Regions from separate parts of the Streptomyces sp. GD-15H genome, predicted to be linked through region 1. Evidence: riboswitches for the same ligand, from Rfam matches in the RefSeq annotation. Region 1 holds a riboswitch; each other region holds the start of a gene.
The links. A riboswitch is a leader RNA that binds a small molecule or an ion and turns the genes downstream of it on or off. The one in region 1 is predicted to bind thiamine pyrophosphate.
Positions count from the first base shown of each region.

Region 2: it holds a riboswitch for thiamine pyrophosphate, as region 1 does, so the genes downstream of both, thiO (glycine oxidase ThiO) here and WJ438_RS12245 (thiamine ABC transporter substrate binding subunit) in region 1, are expected to answer to the same signal.
Region 3: it holds a riboswitch for thiamine pyrophosphate, as region 1 does, so the genes downstream of both, thiC (phosphomethylpyrimidine synthase ThiC) here and WJ438_RS12245 (thiamine ABC transporter substrate binding subunit) in region 1, are expected to answer to the same signal.

Region 1 covers NZ_CP149447.1:2,631,403-2,634,670, reverse strand. The annotation lists gene rlmN (23S rRNA (adenine(2503)-C(2))-methyltransferase RlmN) at 81-1,187, shown strand; TPP riboswitch at 1,248-1,353, shown strand; partial or broken gene WJ438_RS12245 (thiamine ABC transporter substrate binding subunit) at 1,434-2,563, shown strand; gene WJ438_RS12240 (ABC transporter permease) at 2,539-3,268, shown strand, end outside.
Region 2 covers NZ_CP149447.1:6,353,003-6,356,270, reverse strand. The annotation lists gene WJ438_RS30015 (NAD(P)/FAD-dependent oxidoreductase) at 1-659, opposite strand, end outside; gene WJ438_RS30010 (hypothetical protein) at 692-1,042, opposite strand; TPP riboswitch at 1,092-1,202, shown strand; gene thiO (glycine oxidase ThiO) at 1,190-2,383, shown strand; partial or broken gene thiS (sulfur carrier protein ThiS) at 2,380-2,627, shown strand; gene WJ438_RS29995 (thiazole synthase) at 2,630-3,268, shown strand, end outside.
Region 3 covers NZ_CP149447.1:4,398,707-4,401,974, reverse strand. The annotation lists partial or broken gene WJ438_RS20715 (VWA domain-containing protein) at 1-18, opposite strand, end outside; gene thiC (phosphomethylpyrimidine synthase ThiC) at 100-1,914, opposite strand; TPP riboswitch at 1,907-2,097, opposite strand; partial or broken gene WJ438_RS20705 (YibE/F family protein) at 2,479-3,268, shown strand, end outside.

The DNA.
Region 1 (3,268 bases):
ACCGATGACGACTACTAACGACAGTCGTAACGAGCGACAGCCGCAGGTCACCCGTTTGGATCTGCGACACTGGTACCGCCATGCCTAAGCCCGGAGAACTCACTTTTGTCGCGCCGCTTGCTGCCAAGAAGCCGCCGCGGCACCTTGCCGACCTTACGCCCGCCGAGCGCAAGGAAGCGGTCGCAGCGGCCGGTGAGAAGCCGTTTCGCGCCAAGCAGCTCTCGCAGCACTACTTCTCGCGGTACGCGCACGATCCGGAGCAGTGGACCGACATTCCCGCCGGTTCCCGCGCCAAGCTCCAGGAGGCGTTGCTTCCCGAGCTGATGACGGTCGTCCGGCATCTGTCGACCGACCAGGGCACCACCCGCAAGACGCTGTGGAAGCTGTTCGACGGAACCCTCGTCGAGTCGGTGCTCATGCGGTATCCGGACCGGGTGACGATGTGCATCAGCTCGCAGGCGGGCTGCGGCATGAACTGCCCCTTCTGCGCGACCGGGCAGGCAGGGCTCGACCGGAACCTGTCCACCGCGGAGATCGTGCACCAGATCGTGGACGGGATGCGGGCGCTGCGGGACGGCGAGGTCCCCGGAGGACCGGCGCGGCTGAGCAACATCGTCTTCATGGGGATGGGCGAGCCGCTCGCCAACTACAACCGGGTGGTGGGCTCGATCCGCCGTCTGACCGACCCGGAGCCCGACGGGCTCGGACTGTCGCAGCGCGGGATCACCGTCTCGACCGTCGGGCTGGTGCCGGCGATCAACCGGTTCTCCGACGAGGGCTTCAAGTGCCGCCTCGCCGTCTCCCTGCACGCGCCCGACGACGAACTGCGCGACACCCTCGTCCCCGTGAACACGCGGTGGAAGGTGCGCGAGGTCCTCGACGCCGGTTTCGAGTACGCGGCCAGGTCGGGGCGGCGGCTGTCCATCGAGTACGCGCTGATCCGGGACATCAACGACCAGGCGTGGCGCGGCGACCGGCTCGGGCGGCTGCTGAAGGGCAGGCCCGTGCACGTCAACCTCATCCCGCTCAACCCGACGCCCGGCTCCAAGTGGACCGCCTCGCGGCCCGAGGACGAGAAGGCGTTCGTGGACGCGATCGCCGCGCACGGTGTGCCGGTGACGATCCGGGACACCCGTGGGCAGGAGATCGACGGGGCCTGTGGCCAGCTCGCCGCGAGCGAGAGGTAGCCTTGCCGGCGTAGGAGAGGTTGCGAGAGCAACAACTTCATATCGGGTCACCACACGTTCATATTCCGACAGGGGAGCGCCACAGCGCTGAGAGTGCGGCACCGGCCGCAGACCCTCCGAACCTCGCCCAGGTCATTCTGGGTAGGGAGATCGGTCATCACTCGAGCTGTTGTGCCCTGCCCGGGACACCCGTGAGGGTCCCGGACAGGGCCGCGTCTCTTCCTGGTCACCCCCAGGAGGAATCCGGTGAGCATCACCAAGAAGGTCACGATCCTGGCCCTCGGGCTGGGTCTGGTCACCCTGTCCGCCTGCGGCTCGTCCGACGGTGACAACCAGGGGTCCGGATCCGGGTCCGGCGGGTCCAGAACCGTGACCCTCGTCAGCCACAACTCGTGGGCCGCGTCGAAGGACGTCATCGCCGCCTTCGAGGAGGAGTCCGGCTACAAGGTCAGGGTCCTGGAGGACGGCGACGCCGGACAGGCGGTGAACAAGGCCATCCTGACCAAGGACAACCCCCAGGGCGACGTCTTCTTCGGCGTCGACAACACCCTGCTCTCCCGCGCACTCGACAACGGCCTCTTCCAGTCGTACGAGGCCAAGGGCTCCGACCTGGTCCTTCCCGAGTACCGCGCCGACGAGGACAAGCACCGGGTCACGCCCGTCGACACCGGCGACGTCTGTGTCAACTACGACAAGGAGTGGTTCAGTGAGCGCGATCTGACCCCACCGCGGACCTTCGACGACCTGATCAAGCCCGAGTACAAGAACCTCCTCGTCACCGAGAACGCCTCCACCTCCTCGCCCGGCCTCGGCTTCCTGCTCGGCACCGTCGCGAAGTACGGCGATGGGGGCACCTCCCGCTCGAGTGAAGCCGAGAGCGGGGAGGCTGGACGGACTACTGGAAGAAGCTCAAGGCCAACGGCGTGAAGGTGGTCGGCGGCTGGGAGCAGGCCTACAACGAGGAGTTCTCCGGCTCGGCCGGCGGCAAGCAGGCCAAGGGCGACCGGCCGCTGGTGGTGTCCTACGCCTCCTCGCCGCCCGCCGAGGTGATCTACGCCGACCCGAGGCCGACGACCGCTCCCACCGGTGTCGCCGACGGCACCTGCTTCCGCCAGGTCGAGTACGCGGGACTGCTCAGCAACGCGGAGAACCCCGAGGGCGGCAAGGCACTGCTCGACTTCCTGCTCACCAAGGAGTTCCAGGACGACATGCCGCTGAACATGTTCGTCTACCCGGTGCGCGAGGGCGCCCAGGTGCCCGAGGACTTCGCGAAGTACGGTCCGCAGGCCGAGAACCCCGAGACCATGGACCCGGTGAAGATCGCCGACCATCGTGACCAGTGGGTCAAGTCGTGGACTTCGCTCGTACTGAAGTGAGCCGAGCCGCCGCCGCGCGAGGGCGCGGGCGGAGGCGGCGGCGCGGGACCGCGGCGCGGCTCGGCCTGATGGCCGTGCCCGTCGCGTTCTTCGCCGCCTTCTTCGCCTACCCCGTCACCGCGATCGTCGCGCGCGGTCTGAAGGCCGACGGGGTCTGGCGGCTCGGGCGGATCGGGGACGTACTGGCGCAGTCCGACGTCCGGCAGGTGCTGTGGTTCACCACCTGGCAGGCGCTGGTCTCCACCGCCCTCACCCTGTTGATCGCCCTGCCCGGCGCGTATGTCCTCGCCCGCTTCGACTTCCCCGGCAGACAGCTGCTGCGGGCGGTGGTCACCGTTCCCTTCGTGCTGCCGACGGTCGTCGTCGGCACGGCGTTCATGGCACTCGTCGGGCGTGGTGGACTGCTCGACGAGCTGTGGGGCGTACGGCTGGACACCACCGTGTGGGCGATCCTGCTCGCGCACGTGTTCTTCAACTACGCCGTCGTCGTGCGGACCGTCGGCGGACTCTGGGGGCAGCTCGACCCGAGGCAGGAGGAGGCCGCGCGGATGCTCGGCGCCTCACGGTTCACGGCCTGGCGGACCGTCACCCTGCCCGCGCTCGCGCCCGCCGTGGCCGCCGCGGCGCTGATGGTCTTCCTGTTCACCTTCACCTCCTTCGGCGTGGTGCAGATCCTCGGCGGGCCCACCTTCTCCACTCTCGAAG
Region 2 (3,268 bases), 3.7 Mb from region 1:
CCGGGCTCGACGCGCTCCACGCGCGCGTGCGTCCGCAGCGCCACTCCGGCGTCGCCGTACCAGGCGGTCATCGGGGCGGCCACCTCGGCGGGCAGTGCCTCGGCCAGCGGCCGGCCGGCGGCCTCCACGACGGTGACCGCGCAGCCCGCCTCGCGCGCCGCCGTGGCGAACTCCGCGCCGATCCAGCCGGCGCCGACGACCACGATGTCCTGCCGGCGCGCGAGCACCGGCCGCAACCGTTCGACGTCGTCCAGGGTGCGCAGTAGGTGGACGCCCGGAACCCCGTCCGCACCCGGCAGCCGGACCGGTTCGGCGCCGGTCGCGACAACCAGGACGTCGTAGGGGACCGGCCCGGCCTCCGTGTCCAGTTCGTGGTCGGCGGGGCGCAGCCCAAGCACCTCGCAGCCGAGCCGCAGCTCGATGCCGAGCGCCTCGAAGTCGACGTCGAAGGCGGAGTCCTCCGCCTTGCCGAGCAGCACCGCCTTGGACAGGGGCGGCCGGTCGTACGGCTGGTGGGGTTCGGCGCCGATCAGCGTCACGGTGCCGGTGAATCCCTGCTCCCGGAGGGCGACGGCGGTCTGCACACCGGCCATTCCGGCCCCCGTCACCACCACGCGCCGTGGCTCGGACGGTCCCCGTTCCTGCGTCTGCTCGCTCACCTGATCACCATAGACACCTGACCATCGGTCAGTCAGTCCCCGGGGCCCATGAGCTGCTCCACCACGCTGGTCCCGCTGCCCGGCTGCGACTCCCACTCCCAGTTCTCCTCCAGCCGCAGCCGCCCGTCGGGCAGCTCCACGACCGTCGACACACAGTGCCCCGAGGACGTGCTGCCGTCCCGCTTGAGCTGCACGTATCGGAAGTCCAGCCGGTCTTCCTCGCGGGTGCCCACCAGGTACCCGCGTACGACGTCACCGCCCGCGTACTCGGCCCGGATCGCGCCGTCCTGCTCGTGGTAGGCGAACCGGGTGCGGGTGCCGACCTGGCCCGGCGCCTGGTCGGCGACGGGGGCGAGGACGAGACCGTCGAGCGAACCGGCCATGCGAAGGCTCCCTACACGTTCGTTGATACGCGGGCTAGGGTGGCCAACGTAAGACACTCGCGGGAGCCCGGACGCACCGGGCTGAGAGGGAGGCTGCGGCCTCCGACCGTATGAACCTGATCCGGGTCATGCCGGCGAAGGGAGGGGCTGGACGCCCATGCCGCCCACACACACCTCGCAGCGCCCCCCGATGTCCTCGTCGTCGGGGGCGGCATCATCGGTCTGGTCACGGCCTGGCGGTCCGCGCAGCGCGGGCTGGCCACGACCGTGCTGGACCCCGAGCCGGGCGGTGGCGCCGCCCAGGTGGCCGCCGGGATGCTGGCCGCCGTCACGGAACTGCACTACGGAGAGCAGGCTCTGCTCGGTCTGAACCTCGCCTCCGCGCTCCGCTACCCCGACTTCGCGGCCGAGCTCACCGAGGCCACCGGCCACGACCTCGGCTACCGCAGGTGCGGCACGCTCGCGGTCGCGCTGGACGCCGACGACCGCGCCCATCTGCGCGAACTGCACTCCCTGCAACAGCAGTCGGGGCTCGACGCGCAGTGGCTGTCGGGGCGGGAGTGCCGACGCCTCGAGCCGATGCTCGCACCCGGTGTGCGCGGCGGGCTGCGGGTGGACGGCGACCACCAGATCGACCCCAGGCGACTGGCGGCGGCACTGGTGACCGCCTGCGAGCGGGCGGGCGTGGTCCTGCACCGCGCGTGGGCCGACCGGCTCACCGTCTCCGGGGAGCGGGCCACGGGCGTGGTCACCGCCGACGGCACCGGGCTGGCCGCCGGGCAGGTGGTGCTCGCCGGAGGCAGCCTCAGCGGGCGGCTCGCGGGCATCCCCGCGGACCTGCTGCCTCCCGTACGTCCCGTGAAGGGGCAGGTGGTCCGGCTGGCGATGCCCGACCGGTTCGGTCCGTTCCTGAGCCGTACGGTGCGGGCGGTGGTGCGGGGCAGCCATGTGTACCTGGTGCCGCGTGAGAGCGGGGAGCTGGTGATCGGGGCGACCAGTGAGGAGCAGGGCTGGGACACGACCGTCACCGCGGGCGGGGTGTACGAGCTGCTGCGCGACGCCCACGAACTGGTCCCCGGCATCACCGAGCTGCCGCTCACCGAGACCCGGGCCGGGCTGCGCCCCGGCACCCCCGACAACGCGCCCCTGCTCGGCCCGTCCGGGCTGGCGGGGCTGGTCCTGGCGACCGGGCACTACCGCAACGGTGTGCTGCTCACTCCGGTCACCGGCGACGCCCTGGCGGAGTTCCTGGCCACCGGTGAACTCCCGGCGGAGGCCCGCCCCTTCATCCCCCGGCGGTTCACCACGACCGCCGCCGCACTCACGGAGCAGCCCGTATGAACACTCCTGTGAACACTTCGGCGAACACCGCTACGCATGCCCCGGTCATGGTCTCGGTCAACGGAGAGCCTCGCGAGGTGGCTCCCGGCACGGCGCTCGACGCGCTGGTCGGCACGCTGACCGAGGCTCACTCCGGGGTGGCCGCCGCCCTCAACGAAACGGTCGTCCCGCGCGCGCAGTGGCCGCTCACGCCCCTCGCCGGGGGGATCGGGTGGAAGTCCTGACCGCCGTGCAGGGAGGCTGATCATGGCCGACGATCCGTTCGTCCTCGGCGGTACGTCCTTCACGTCCCGTCTGATCATGGGCACCGGCGGGGCGCCCAGCCTCGAGGTGCTGGAGCGGGCGTTGGTGGCGTCCGGGACCGAGCTGACGACCGTCGCGATGCGGCGGGTGAACCCCTCGGTGCACGGCTCCGTACTCTCGGTACTGGACAGGCTGGACATCCGGGTGCTGCCGAACACGGCCGGCTGTTTCACCGCGGGGGAGGCGGTGCTCACCGCCCGTCTCGCGCGGGAGGCGCTCGGCACCGACCTGGTCAAGCTGGAGGTCATCGCCGACGAGCGCACCCTGCTGCCGGACCCCATCGAACTGCTGGAGGCGGCCGAGACCCTGGTCGACGACGGGTTCACGGTGCTGCCGTACACCAACGACGATCCGGTGCTGGCGCGGAAGCTGGAGGACGCCGGCTGTGCGGCGATCATGCCGCTCGGGTCGCCGATCGGGTCGGGGCTCGGCATCCGCAACCCGCACAACTTCGAGCTGATCACGCAGCACGCGCGCGTGCCGGTGATCCTGGACGCGGGCGCCGGTACGGCGTCGGACGCGGCGCTGGCGATGGAGCTGGGGTGCGCGGGTGTGATGCTCGCCTCGGCGGTGACCCGGGCG
Region 3 (3,268 bases), 1.8 Mb from region 1:
CATTGATTGCGCTGTCATGGCATCCAGTCTGCCGATCCGTCCCCACGAGCGGCGAGAGGGGCGGGCCCGAACGACCCGCCCCTCGCCCGTTCAGTCAGTTCAGTCCGTCAGCGGCAGGTACACACGGTTGCCCGCCTCCGCGAACTCCTTCGACTTCTGCAGCATCCCCTCGGCGATCTCCTCGGCCGAGGCACCCTGCGGCGAGGCACCGCCGAACCGCTCCGTGATGCTCTGGCTGATCTTCATGGAGCAGAACTTCGGCCCGCACATCGAGCAGAAGTGCGCGGTCTTGGCGGGCTCTGCCGGAAGGGTCTCGTCGTGGAACTCCCTTGCCGTGTCCGGGTCGAGGGCGAGGTTGAACTGGTCCTCCCACCGGAACTCGAAGCGCGCGTCGGACAGTGCGTCGTCCCACTCCTGCGCACCCGGGTGTCCCTTGGCGAGGTCGGCGGCATGTGCGGCAATCTTGTAGGTGATGACGCCGGTCTTGACGTCGTCACGGTCGGGCAGGCCGAGATGCTCCTTGGGCGTGACGTAACAGAGCATGGCGGTGCCCCACCAGGCGATCATGGCGGCACCGATACCGGAGGTGATGTGGTCGTACGCGGGCGCGACGTCCGTCGTCAGCGGGCCGAGCGTATAGAACGGGGCTTCATCGCAGATCTCCTGCTGAAGGTCGATGTTCTCCTTGATCTTGTGCATCGGGACATGCCCCGGGCCCTCGATCATGGTCTGCACATTCAAACGCTTCGCGGTCCGGTTGAGTTCCCCGAGTGTGCGCAACTCAGCGAACTGGGCCTGGTCGTTGGCGTCCGCGATCGACCCCGGCCGGAGCCCGTCGCCAAGCGAGTACGTGACGTCGTACGTCGCGAGGATCTCGCAGAGTTCCTCGAAGTTCTCGTACAGGAACGACTCCTTGTGGTGCGCCAGACACCACGCCGCCATGATCGAGCCACCGCGCGAGACGATGCCCGTCTTGCGGTTGGCGGTGAGCGGCACGTACGCCAGCCGTACGCCCGCATGAACCGTCATGTAGTCCACGCCCTGCTCGGCCTGCTCGACGACCGTGTCCTTGTAGATCTCCCAGGTCAGTTCCTCGGCCCTGCCGTCGACCTTCTCCAGCGCCTGGTAGAGCGGCACGGTGCCGATGGGAACAGGGGAGTTGCGCAGCACCCACTCCCGGGTGGTGTGGATATTGCGGCCGGTGGACAGATCCATGACCGTGTCGGCGCCCCAGCGAGTCGCCCAGGTCATCTTCTCCACCTCCTCCTCGATGGAGGAGGTCACCGCGGAGTTGCCGATGTTGGCGTTGACCTTCACCAGGAACCGCTTGCCGATGATCATCGGCTCGATCTCCGGATGGTTGACGTTGGCGGGCAGCACCGCGCGGCCTGCCGCGATCTCCTCACGGACGACCTCCGGCGATACGTTCTCCCGGATGGCCACGTACTCCATCTCGGGCGTGATCTCGCCGCGGCGTGCGTACGCCAGCTGCGTGACCGCCCCGCCCGCGCGGCCCCGGCGGGGCTGACGGGGCCGGCCCGGGAACACCGCGTCGAGGTTGCGCAGGCCGCCGCGCGGCGAGGTGTGCCTGATCCCGTCGTCCTCGGGACGGACGGGACGGCCCGCGTACTCCTCGGTGTCGCCGCGCGCGGCAATCCAGTTCTCCCGCAGCGGCACCAGCCCTCTGCGCACATCGGTGTCGACCAAGGGGTCGGTGTACGGGCCCGATGTGTCGTACAGCGTGACCGACTGGCCGTTGGTGAGGTGCACCTGACGTACCGGCACCCGTAGATCGGGGCGTGTGCCCTCGACGTACGCCTTGTGCCAGCCGATGGACTTCCCGGCCGCCTCCTGCTCCGACGTCTCCGTCGGGCTCTGCGTGGAGGCGTGCGTGCGTGCGTCCTTGTTGGTCATGAGACCTACTCCCTACGCCGGCATTACCCGGTAACAGGTTCAGCGGTCGACGCAGCGGTTTCCGTCGGTCGGCGTTCCGTGTGAAACATCACTCGGACAACAGGGATGTTTCATGTGAAACGCCGCTGGGACGGAGGTCAGCGCCCTCTCAGCCCGGTGCTCCGAGCTCCCGCGTGGACAAAAGATGCCCCCACGCTAGCGTCCATTCTGGCGCGGTGAACAGAGGGCCCTCGTTGTTCTTGCGATGATCGGGCGGTGACCTCGACGCAACATCCCTCGTACCCACCGCCCGAACCACCCCGCGGCTCCGGCGCTCGAGACGGCGGCGGCCGTGGCAGAGGGCCCGCAGTCGGCGACGGCACGGGCCGTGGAGACGGCCAGGGAGACGGCCCCGGTTCCGGAGACTGGTTCGGACACGGGCGCGGCCCCGGCGAGGCACCGGCGGCACCGGCACCCCAGGGCCACCTGCCCGGCCGCGGAGATCCCGGGCCGCAAGGCCCCGGGTCCGGGCATCCCGGCCGGGCTCCCGGGCCCGGCGCGGGCCACCCGAGCCAGGGACAGGGGGTGGGACAAGCCCGCGGTCATGGCCGGGGTCCGGACCCGGGCGGTGGCGACCGCGACCGCGGCCCGAACGGCGGTGGCCACGGCGGCCCCCCTCCGGGCGACAACAGACACGATCACGGTCCGGACTCCGGCGGCGGACACGGCCACTCGCACGGGCACAGTCACAGCCACGGCCCCGCCGCCCCCGTCTCGAAGCACCTGCGCAAGGTCATCGCGGCGGTCCTCATCCCGTTCACCGCAGCGGTGCTGGTCGGCCTCGTCGTGCTGTGGCCGGGCGGCGCACCGGGACACGAGCGCACCGGCGTCGGTTTCGACCGGGAGACGCAGCAGGCCACGGTCACCAAGGTGGTCGAGGTGAGTTGCTCGTCCGTCAACGCCTCTGGAGGCGTCCCGACCGGCGACACCTCGACAGCCGAGGGCTCCTCCGCGCAACAGCAGGCGGACGGCACGTGCAAGAGAGCGACGATCCGGGTCGACAGCGGCGAGGACCAGGGCCGCACGTTCACCGAGATCGTGCAGCCGGACCAGTCCCGTCAGCTGAGCGAGGGCCAGGAGGTCGTGGTCGCCTACGAACCTTCCGCTCCGAAGGATCTGCAGTACTCGGTCGCCGACGTGAACCGGCGTCTCCCCATGACCCTGCTCGCCGGCATCTTCGCGGTCGCCGTCGTGGCCGTCGGGCGGCTGCGCGGTGTGATGGCACTGGTCGCGCTGGCGGTCAGCTTCCTCGTGCTGAACTTCTTCATCCTGCCCGCCATTCTGCAGGGCTCGAACCCGCTGGTCGTGGCGGTGG